One region of the Kocuria sp. KRD140 genome, then DNA from elsewhere that is predicted to be linked to it. Evidence: riboswitches for the same ligand, from Rfam matches in the RefSeq annotation. Region 1 holds a riboswitch; the other holds the start of a gene.
What was found. Region 1 has a riboswitch for S-adenosylmethionine ahead of J1M36_RS10880 (hypothetical protein). Riboswitches for the same ligand answer to the same signal wherever they lie in the genome.
Positions count from the first base shown of each region.

Region 2: another riboswitch for S-adenosylmethionine. It lies ahead of J1M36_RS11605 (bifunctional o-acetylhomoserine/o-acetylserine sulfhydrylase); the one in region 1 lies ahead of J1M36_RS10880 (hypothetical protein).

Region 1 is NZ_JABFAW010000009.1:475,770-481,345, reverse strand. It holds gene J1M36_RS10890 (DUF6350 family protein) at 1-688, opposite strand, end outside; gene J1M36_RS10885 (glycosyltransferase family 1 protein) at 807-1,970, shown strand; SAM riboswitch class IV at 2,082-2,224, shown strand; gene J1M36_RS10880 (hypothetical protein) at 2,245-2,523, shown strand; gene J1M36_RS12895 (hypothetical protein) at 2,638-2,739, opposite strand; partial or broken gene J1M36_RS10875 (BCCT family transporter) at 2,827-3,428, opposite strand; gene J1M36_RS10870 (hypothetical protein) at 3,718-5,576, opposite strand, start outside.
Region 2 is NZ_JABFAW010000009.1:636,757-642,332, forward strand. It holds partial or broken gene J1M36_RS11580 (S9 family peptidase) at 1-1,072, opposite strand, end outside; gene J1M36_RS11585 (CPBP family intramembrane glutamic endopeptidase) at 1,141-1,905, shown strand; gene J1M36_RS11590 (VOC family protein) at 1,957-2,595, opposite strand; gene J1M36_RS11595 (hypothetical protein) at 2,876-3,181, shown strand; gene J1M36_RS11600 (hypothetical protein) at 3,257-3,598, shown strand; SAM riboswitch class IV at 3,563-3,683, shown strand; gene J1M36_RS11605 (bifunctional o-acetylhomoserine/o-acetylserine sulfhydrylase) at 3,760-5,148, shown strand; gene J1M36_RS11610 (homoserine O-acetyltransferase) at 5,151-5,576, shown strand, end outside.

The DNA.
Region 1 (5,576 bases):
AGGAACCGGCCCAGCGTGAGTGCTGGCTCGTGCGCTGCAACCAGGACGCGACGTCGGCCCCGAGCACCGCGGCGAGCGAGCGCGAAGCGCTCCATCCGCCCACGAGGGTGCCCAACCCGGCCGGGACCAGGGGCAACAGGGCGGCCGCCACGAGGTCCACCGAGACTTGTTCGGTGCGGCTGAGCCAGCCCACGAGGGCCCCGAAGAGCGCGTACGCGAGCATCCCGGCAAAGAACGGGATCAGGAACTGACCGCGCCAGCACGCCCGGGCGATCCGGCGGCCCGCGATCACCGCGAGGCCGAACGGGATCAGCGTGAGCCCTAGAGGCACGAGCGTGACCGTCCCGCCACCGACCAGCGACAGGCCCTGGATGGCTTGGATCGTGAGGGGCACGCAGTGCGCGAGCAACCAGACCTGACCGGCGAGCTGCAGGCTCCCGTCCGCGCCCAGGGTCGCGAAGCCCCCCGCAGCCCATACCGCACCCAGGAGCACGGTGCCCAGCAACAGGCCCACCACGGCCACCGCGAGCAGCTCGATCACGCCCTGCAGCGCGAGCGGCATGGGCAGTCCCGGGGAGTCGTCCGGTTCGGGGCGGGGCACGTCGGCGGCGCGCACGGGGGACGAACCGTGCGACGTGAAGCGGTCGCGTACGCCCGAGACCACGCCGGGCAGTGAGGGAAGTTTCATCACCGGACATCTTTTCACGTTCACCCGCGCACCACGGGCAGCGAAGTTAGCCCGGACTTCACCTGCGGGCCACCCCCGGGTGACTCCCCCGTGAGGCGCCGGGCCCACAGTGGGAACCGTGAGAATCGCATTGGTGGCCGAACAGTTCCTCCCCCACGTCAACGGTGTCACTCATTCGGTGATCCGCGTCCTGGAACACCTGCGGGATCACGGGCACGAGGCCATGGTGATCGCCCCCTCCTACGAGAAGACCCTGTTCCTGGGCTCGGTGGACCACGTGGACGGCGTGCGGATCGAGCGCATCCCGTCTCTGCCGCTCGCGGGCTATCCCGAGGTCCGCGTGGCGAGCTGCACCGTGAGTCGCATGCAGCGCATCCTGGCCCGTTTCGCGCCGGACGTGGTGCACGTGGCGTCCCCGTTCGTGCTCGGGTGGCAGGCCATCCAGGCCGCCAAGGGTTTGGGTCTGCCGTGCGTGGCCGTGTACCAGACGGACGTGCCCGGTTACGCCGCACGCTACGGGGCGTCCGTGCTGGAGACCGCCATGTGGTCCCACGTGCGTGCGATGCACAACAGTGCGACCCTCACGCTCGCTCCCTCCACGGCGTCGATCAGCCAACTCCACGAGCATGGCGTCCAGCGGGTGCACATGTGGCGCCGCGGAGTGGACACGAGCCGGTTCCGTCCCGCGCTGCGCGATCACGCGTGGCGCGAGCGCGTGGGCGGCGGCAAGCGACTCGTGGGATACGTGGGGCGGTTGGCCCCCGAGAAGCAGGTCGCGGACCTCGCCGCGATCGACGCCCTGCCGGACACCCGGCTCGTGATCATCGGTTCCGGCCCCGGGAAGGAGTCGCTGCGCTCGGTATTGCCCAACGCGCACTTCGAGGGCTTCCTCACGGGCACCGAACTCGCCACGGCCATGGCGTCGCTGGACGTGTTCGTGCACCCCGGTGAGCACGAGACGTTCTGCCAGACCATCCAGGAAGCCATGGCCTCCGGGGTCCCGGTGGTGGCCGTGGGCCGCGGCGGTCCCCTGGACCTCGTGGACTCCTCGCGTAACGGGTGGCTCTACGCCCCGGGTGACCTGGCCGGGTTGCGCGAGCGCGTCCGGGACCTCGCGGGCGACGACGCCAAACGCCTCGCCTTCGCGCGCACTGCCCACCAGTGCGTGCAGGAGCGCACGTGGGGTGCTGTGTGCGAGCAGTTGCTGGGCCACTACGAGCGCGCTCGCACGGTCACCTCCCGGATGCGCGGCACGCGCCGCAGCGACCTGCGCACCCCATGAGAACCGCCGCCGGGTGCCAGATGTTACTCAACAGAAGCTTGGTTAAGTTTTGATGACATTCTCGGTCCGCGCCTGGCTGGTCCCCCGAATCCACGGATAGGCTCGAAGCAGCTTCACGAGATGCGCCCGCGCAACGACAAGGACGTCACCGCGCGCCCAGAGCTCCAACTCGGCGTACGCCAACCCTCGGTTCAGGGGTGGATTGGATGACGAAGCGGCCGGGGCCACACGTGTGGTTCCGGCAAGCGACCGGAAAAATCAGAGGCCCGACATCATGAACACGACAACCCAGAAATCCCACCCCGACACCCGCGAACAGTGGGTGGACGTCACCGTTCAGGCGGACCCCGCCCGGCACGTGGTGTCCATCACGGGATCGGACGGTCACGAGCACGAGTACTTCGCGGACGACGCCCGTGAGGTCGCACTCGCCGCACAGCACACACGGGGGCGCGGCCAGTGGTGCGCCAAGTACAGCCGACTCCTGGTCCCCGGGGCCTCCCGGGTGACCGGCGGGGTGTCCTTCTACAAGCTGGAGCCGATGCCCGCGTAGTCCACGCGCACACGGTCACCGCGACCGCGAACTCCACGAACGGTGCGGCCCGGGTCCGAACGGATCCGGGCCACACGCGTGTGTCGAGCGCTTCTCTGCGCTCCCGCCCGGTTCTCAGTGGGCGGTCGTGTCCCGGTCCTGGGCGATCAGCTCGGCGGCGCGTTCACCGCTCATGAAGACCGTGATGTTCGGGTTCACCGTCACGAGCTCGGGCATCACCGAGGCGTCTGCCACGCGCAATCCGCTCACGCCCTTGACGATTGCATCCAGCAGGAACGCCGTGCGCCCGGTGATGAGCACGTACAGCATGAGCCCGATCGCCAGGATGATGTTCAGCTCGGAAAGCCGCCGGATGCCCTTGTCCACGCCCAAGACGCACGAAGCCACCGCCATGAGGATCCCCAGGGCGGTCAGTGCCGACGGCACCGCCAGGTTTTCGGGGACGGCGAACAGGTAGCGCAGTCCGAAGTTCAACTGGACCACCCCGATCCCCAGGGACGTGGCCACCCCGAAGATGGTCCCCAGCAGCGCCGCGGTGTCCACGGCGTCACCGGCGGCACCGTGGATCCGGCACCCGATCAGGGGTAGAGAGCGGAGCGGATGCTCAGCGGCATGCCGAAGCGGTAGGCGAAGTAGCCAAATGCCATGCCCATCAGGGCGTACATGGCCCACCCCGTGAACAGGTTGAACTGGGGTTTCGCGTGGTCCGGGCCCATCTTGATCGTGCCGTGCCTGCTGTCCGCGACCAGGATCACGAACACGATCGCGAGAGCGGCCGTGAGGATGTAGAACCACCCCGGCCGGGAGGCGACCCACGCGACCACGCCGCCGATCACGGCGTCGGCGTGCTCGGGTGCCTCCGTGGCCCAGGCGGACAGCGAGACAAGCAGGGTTGCCGCGGCCACGAAGACCCGCCAGTTGACGGGCAACCGGGGTGGCGCAGAGCGAGGGGCCCGGACAGGGCGGGCGGATCCGCGACGGGCGACGAGCCCGGGCGTGGGTGACGGATGGACGAGGAATCGTGTGTGGTCACGTCGGGGATGCGGGTCGGACGTCGGACGACCCGGGGTTGAGGCGCCTTACTACCAGCCGTTAGTCATGGCACGCCACCTCACTTTAGAAGAGGGCCGCGCAGCAGCCGAATGCAGCCGCGCGGCCCCACGAGCACACCCCCGTTCGCCCGGGGCGGCACTGTCAGCCCAGCAGCTTGGCCACGAGGGCGCTCGCGAACTCCTCGGAGACGTCCCCGTAGTTCAGGGAGAAGTCCTCGTCCACGAGCGTGGGCAGCAGCCCCGAGCACAGCACCGTGGCGCGCCCGTACAGCCCCGGCAGGGCGGCACCGATGGGCACGGAGAGCAACCGCAGCTCGGGATCGTAGCTGACCAACGCCGTGCCGGTGTCCCGCGCCGCGAGGTGCTTGCCGAGCCCCGAGGACACGGGACGGGCGTGACCCGAGACCACGTCCTCCGCGGTGCGGTAGGCGTAGCGCGTCTTGTGGTGGTGGTTGATCCGGTACAGCCCCGCCTGGTTGCGGTCGTCCGTGGCCTCCCACGTGGCGTCCGCGGGCACGAAGCGTTCCGCGACCCCGTTGTACTGCATCTCCTTCAGGGGCAGCCCGGCGACGACCGAGGACAACGGGGGCAGGGTGTCGAGCATGACGGGCCCGGCGTCGTAGACCACGTCGCACAGCCCCTCGGGCAGCAGCTTGCTCAGCGCGTCGAGGTCCACATCCTGGAGCATGGTGGTCGCGTGGTCCTCCGGGGACAGCACCACGACCTCACCACCCTGGGCCCCGACCGCCTGCGTCACGGCGTCCTCTTGGTCGGTCTTCCACCCGCCCGTGAGCAGGATGGAGCCGTCCACGAGCTGGGTCAGGGCCGGGGAGCACACCTGCCAGCGGCGCACCGTCCAGTTCTCGTCCCGGATCACCTCCAGGAAACCGAGGGCCTGCAGGTGACCCACGAACCATTCCTCGAAGCGCTCGGAGTCCTCGAGCTGGCGCGCCACGATGGACAGGCTCGACCGCTTGCCGCCACCCAAGAACGTGAGGATGTCCTTGAACGGCGCCCAGGACCCCGGGTACTCGCCCTCGTCCGGGCCGATGAACTGCAGTGCCTCGACCGAACCCGTCTGACCCACCGCCGAGAGCTTGGTGAGCCGGCCGGGGTAGCGCTTGGTGAGCCCGCAGAACTTGCAGCGCCCGAACACCCACGGCGCCTTGGCCTTGGGATCCATGGGGGGCAGGATCACTTTGTGCTTGCCCGTGACCATGCAGGACACGTCCGGGGCCTCGGGCAGCTCGTTGCTGCGCTCGGGGAACATCTGCCCCTCGGCGGACTCCCACCCGGCGACCTCGGGCACGGGGACCTCGTCCACGGCGGCCTCGTGGGGGTCCATGTTGTCGAACGAGCCCTGGACGTACTCATCCGGGATCTCGTCCCGCGTTACCGCGGTGACGGGCCACAACGGTTCCTCCGCGACGTGGACCATCTCACCGTCGTAGCCCAGGGAACGTTGAGTGATGTAGTAGGAACTGTCCCGCACGCGGAACTCGAGGCGCTGCTTCACGGTGCGCCCGGAACGCAGCACCAGCGTGTAGTCGTTGGGCTTGAGGTGGCCGTCCTCGCGGGCCAGATCGGTCCCGCCCAGGCTCACCTGGAACGGTGGCACCCGGGGTGCGGTGAGCTTGGTGCTCATGAGCTTGAACGAGTGCGGGTTACGCCACTCGCACTCCACGGACAGGGGGTCGTCGCTGTCGGACGTGACGGTCAACTGCGGGGGCCGCAGGGCCGAGAACCGGTCCACGTCCCCGGGGATCCGCAGCCCGCCGGACAGGGTGATTGCGGGGACCAGGCGGGGTACAAGGGCCGAGAAGTTGTCGTTGACGGTCAGCGCGGGGTCACCGGCACGCAGCACCTGGACGTCGTCGAACAGCACCCAGCCCTCGCAGACCCCGTTCTCCCCCGGGCCCACCACGCGGTAGTCGGGAGAGGCCGAGTCGTCCAGGATCGCGCGGATCTGATCCACCCATTCAGGTTGATTGCGCACCATGA
Region 2 (5,576 bases), 160 kb from region 1:
ACGCCGGGATGACGTCCGTGAGCTCGAGGTCCGCGAGGGCACGGCCCGCGTGCCCGAGCGGCATGAGGCTCACCCGGCCGTTGGGGGCGTGCGCGTCGTGGGTCAGGAGCACGTAGTCCTGGCCGGCCACCGTGAGGGGTTCCACCTCGTAGAGCACCCGGTCCTCGCGCGAGATCATGACGCGCCAGGGCAGGGAAGCCGGCCCAGCGGCGTCGTCGGACGCATCGGCGACCGGCTCATCCGTGGGGGAGCCGGTCAGCTCGGTCAACGGCAGGATCCGGTACTCGCTGTACTCGGAGCAGGACGAGGACAGCATGAGCCACCGCTTGTCCGCGGAGAGCTCGGCCCCGAGCCACAGGCCGGGGTCGTCCTCCTGGAACAGCAGCTCGTCGGAGGATGCGTCCCGGCCGATGACGTGCCGGTACACGCGCCACGGCCGCCACGACTCGTCCACGACGATGTAGATCAGCTGGGAGGCGTCCGGTGTGAGGAACGCGCCGTACGAGGTCTGCTCGATCCGGTCCGCGAGCAGTTGTCCCGTGGCGAGATCCTTGACCTGGATCGTGAACCGTTCGTCACCTGCGGTGTCCTCGGACCAGGCCAACCTGGAGCCGTCCTCCGACACGCTGAAGGCGCCCAGCGCGTAGAAGTCGTGCTCCTGGGATGCGGCGTTAGCGTCCAGGAGGGTTTGTTCGCCGTCCAGTGCGGTGCCCGGTTCCACGGTGGGCGGTGTCCACTGCGCGGGGTCGGTGACCGGGACGCGGCAGAAGATCTGGTGGGCGCCGCCCTCGACCGTGCGCGTGAAGTACCACCAGTCCCCGCGACGCGACGGCACGGACAGGTCCGTCTCGAGCGTGCGGTCCTTGATCTCCCCGTAGATCCGCTCGCGCAGGGGCGCCAGATCCTCGGTCGTGGCCTCCGCGTAGGCGTTCTCGGCGTCCAGGTGCGAGCGCACCTCGGGGGAGTCCTTGTCCCGGAGCCACTCGTAGGGATCGGCGAAGGTGTGCCTGTGGAACGTGCGTTCCACCGGGCGGCTCGGGGCCACGGGATAGGACAGCTGCTCGGAAGTCATGCCCACAGTCTAGGGACGGGTGGGGACGCGCAGACGTGGTCCCGCTCGCGAGCGGCCACAATGGTCCCGTGCAGACTCCCACCCCTTCGCAGCGCGGCATGTCGCGCGCCGACACGTGGCTTCAGATCGTCCTGGTGCTCGGCGTGTCCCTCGGGGCGTCCGCGGTCTACGCCGTGCTGGATCTGGCCGAGGTGCTCATGCGGTCCTCGCTGGCCGACACCACGACGACGCTCAACCGGCCCCTGAGCAGCGTCCCCCTGATCGACGCGTTGCGTCAGCTCACGGGCATCGGCTTCGCGCTCGTCCCCGTGCTGCTGGCCCTGTACCTCATGGCCGGGGTGGCGCGGGGGATCCCCGGCGTGCTGTGCAGGATCGGGGTGGATGGGCGCAGACCCGTGTGGGACACGCTGTGGGGAATGGGTTTGTTCGCGGTGATGGGCGGCGGCACCCTGGTGCTCTATCAGGTGGGCCGGTCCCTGGAGATCACCGCGCAGATCACCACATCCACCATGGAGCAGACCTGGTGGGCGGTTTCTTTGCTCGTGCTCTCCGCGCTGCGCCACTCGATCGTGGAAGAGATGATCGTGGTGGCGTTCCTGTGCGAGCGCTTGCGATCCCTCGGATGGTCGTGGTGGCTCGTGGCGGTGGCCTCCGCGGTGGCGCGGGCCAGCTATCACCTGTACCAGGGGTTCGGACCCACGCTCGGGAACCTGGTCATGGGACTCGTGTTCGTGTGGCTCTACCGCCGCGGCGGTCGACTCATGCCGCTGCTGATCGCCCACGCCCTCCTGGACACCGTGGGCTTCCTGGCCCCGCAACTGCTCGCGGGCTGATGCCGGAGACCGGGCGGAGCGGCGTCGTCGGCCGCACCGAAGGGAACCAGATCAAATGGTGACGGTGCCGTCCGGGGTGTCGAACGAGACGGCCATGACCCCGGGGGTGCCGTTGGGGGCGCACCAGGTGACGTCCAGCGAGCCCAGGACGTCCTCCACGGGACCGCCGAGCCACTCCGTGACGCGGTCGGGGGAGCCGGCGATCTCCATCCCGCTCAACCGGACGTCCGTGATCCGCGCCTGGGACGGGTGCATCTCGTCCTCGGAATCGAAGTGCACCATGAACGGCAACTGCGGGTCGGAGATCAAACCCTTCACGCCGATCTGATGCCATTCGAGCTGCCGACCGTCGGGGAACAACCGGCCACCGGGCACGGAGGGGCGGCCCAGCTTGGCCTCGAAGGGCGCGAGGTCGGGGACCTCTACGACCCAGCCGAGCCAGCCGCCGCCGGCGTCGGAACGGGCACGGACGGCCTGACCGAACGGCGCCTTCTCCGCGGCGGGGTGCTCGAGCACCGTGACGACCTCCACGTACTGGTGGTCGGTGAGCGGCAGGATCATGTTCCGGGTGCCGAAACGGGGGTGCACACCGCCCTTGACCGGTTCGATCCCCAACCGGTTCGCGATGCGTTCGGTGGTGGCCTCGAGGCCGTCGGGCTGAGCCGCGAAGGAAACGTGATCCAAGTTCATGACGCCATGGTGGCACCGGCCACACGGGCCACCAAATCGAGCGCGAGCCCGGCGAGTGTGTGACCTGCGCCGCCCGGTCCGGTGGGCAGGGCCGGCTCTCCGCACCTCCCGAGACCTGGCATCGGGACGGCTGATTCGGGCGGGGACTGTGTTGGTCCAGGTCAACGAGACGCGCGTCTCAGAGGCTGGAGTTCGCAGCATCAGCCGGGGAGTCTCCGACCGAACCCTCGCTATATGACCTGAGACCGATATCGATCCCGATCACTACGAGGTGGTTCCCGTGTCCGCAAATGCCGTCGGTTTCACACTCCTGATCCTCCGAGTCGCCCTGTTCCTGGGGAAGTTCGTGCGCGTCAAGGTGGGTTGGGTCCAGAGCCTGTTCCGCAGCGACGAGTACTACCCCGCCGGCACCATGACCAGCCGCCCGTCCTCCGTGGAACCGTTCTCCCGGCACATGTCCATCGCGGCCGTGGTTGGCGGCGTTCACCATCCTGGCGGTGGTCGGCATCGCGTTCAACGTGGCCATTTTCCTGTGGTTGGCACCCCGCATCATCGGTCGCTATTGGTTCGGGCGCGGTATCGGTGACTTCCACCCGTCCATGGGTGTGACCGCCACCGGGCTGATCCTCATGCGCGTGGTGGACCCGGAGGCCAAGACCCGGTGTTCGAGGCGTTCGGTGACAAGCAGCTGGTGTTCGAACCGTTCTTCGGGGGCGGGTTGGTCACGGCGCTGGCCATCCCCGTCATCTACCTGACCGGTGTGGGGCCGTTGTTCTTCGTGATGCTCGCGGTGTTCGTGATCGCGGTGCTCACGGGTCTGTTCTACTTCCATCCACGTGAGACGAAGGACCGGGAACTGCACACCCGGGAGATGGAACAGCAGGAACGAGCGGCCACTGACCCCGAGCCCGCTCGCAGCGTCCCCGGCTTGACTCCCGCCCCGCCGGGTTCGGACAATGAGGTAATAGGTCACGAGAGTCAGCGCGAAGCCCCAGCTAGCTGACCGGCAACCCTCCCTTCCGCGGTGGGGTGCCCTGGGTGAGGACCTGGCCGTGGCGTCGACCGACGTCGTGCGGCAAGCGCGGGTCATTGGTGCCCGGTCACAGCACGGGCACCGTGCGGATCGCCACCGGACCCCTGATCCTTCCGAGAAGGAGTACGGCCATGAGCACCGCTCCCACCCCCGACAATCCCCAGGGCTGGTCGTTCGAGACCCGACAGATCCACGCGGGCCAGAACCCCGACCCTGTGACCGGGTCGCGCGCCCTGCCGATCCACCAGACCACGTCCTTCGTGTTCCCGGACGCCCGCACGGCGGCGGCCCGGTTCGCGCTCGAGGAGATGGGTCCCATCTACTCGCGCCTGACCAACCCCACCACGGAGGTCGTGGAGCACCGGGTCGCGTCCCTCGAGGGCGGCGTGGGGGCCCTGATGGTCTCCTCCGGACAGGCCGCGGCCACGCTCGCGATCCTCAACCTGGGCGGCGCCGGAACCCACGTGGTGGCCAGCCCGTCCCTGTACGGCGGGTCGTACAACCTGCTCAAGCACACGCTGCCGCGCATGGGCGTGGAGACCACGTTCGTCTCGGACCCGGACAATCCCGCGCAGTGGCGGGACGCGGTGCGCGAGAACACCGTGGCGTTCTTCGGTGAATCCATCCCGAACCCCCGCAACGACGTGCTCGACATCGAGACGATCGCCGGGATCGCCCACGAGGCGGGTGTCCCGCTCATCGTGGACAACACGATCGCCACGCCCTACTTGGTGCGGCCCATCGAGTGGGGCGCGGACATCGTGCTGCACTCGGCCACCAAGTTCCTGGGCGGCCACGGCACGGCGATCGGCGGGTTCATCGTGGACACCGGAGCGTTCGACTACTCGCGGGACCCTGAGCGCTTCCCCGGTTTCAACCAACCGGACGAGACGTACAACGGACTCGTCTACGCCCGCGATCTCGGTGCCGACGGGGCCTTCGGCGTCAACCTCTCGTACATCCTCAAAGCGCGCGTGCAGTTGCTGCGCGATCTGGGGACCTCGATCTCTCCGTTCAACGCGTTCTTGATCGAGCAGGGCATCGAGACGCTGTCGTTGCGCATGGAACGTCACGTGGCCAACGCGCAGAAGGTCGCCGAGTGGCTCGAGGCCCGCCCCGAGGTGCGCTCGGTGTCCTACGCCGGTCTGGAGTCCTCGCGCTGGCACGACCGCGCCCTGAAGTACGCGCCCAAGGGTGCCGGGTCGGTGCTCGGTTTCGTGCTCGACGGCGGCCGGGACGCCGGTGTCGCGTTCGTGGACGCCCTGAGCCTGCACTCCAACGTGGCGAACATCGGTGACGTGCGCTCCCTCGTGATCCACCCCGCCTCCACGACGCACGCCCAGCTCAAGGACGAGGAGCAGCTCGCGGCCGGCGTGGAACCGGGATTCGTGCGGCTGTCCGTGGGTGTCGAGGGCATCGACGACATCCTCGCGGACCTCGAGTCCGGATTCGCCGCGGTGGGTGCGCGCGGCGACGCTGCCGGCGACGCGGCGTCGTCGGCGGAGGACACGGGGAACTGACCATGACGGTCGTGGGCAACGGGCCGCGCACGCGGCGCGACGGCGTCGTACGGCGGGCCGAACTCGGCGAGCTCGTGCTCGAGTCCCGGTTCCGGCTGCCGGACGTGCACCTCGCGTACGAGACGTGGGGCGAGCTCGCGGCGGACGGTTCCAACGCGGTGCTGATCGAGCACGCGCTCACGGGTGACACGCACGTGGCGCGCGGTGGTGCGGGGCATGAGGACGCCGCGAGCGCTCCCGAGGGCGCGGCCGCCGCGGCGGACGGTTGGTGGGACGGACTCGTGGGCCCGGGTGCCGCGATCGACACGGACCGCTACTTCGTGGTGTGCGCCAACATCCTGGGTGGGTGCTACGGCAGCACGGGACCCGCGAGCCCCGCACCGGACGGCGTCCCGTGGGGCTCGCGTTTCCCGCGCGTGACCGTGCGG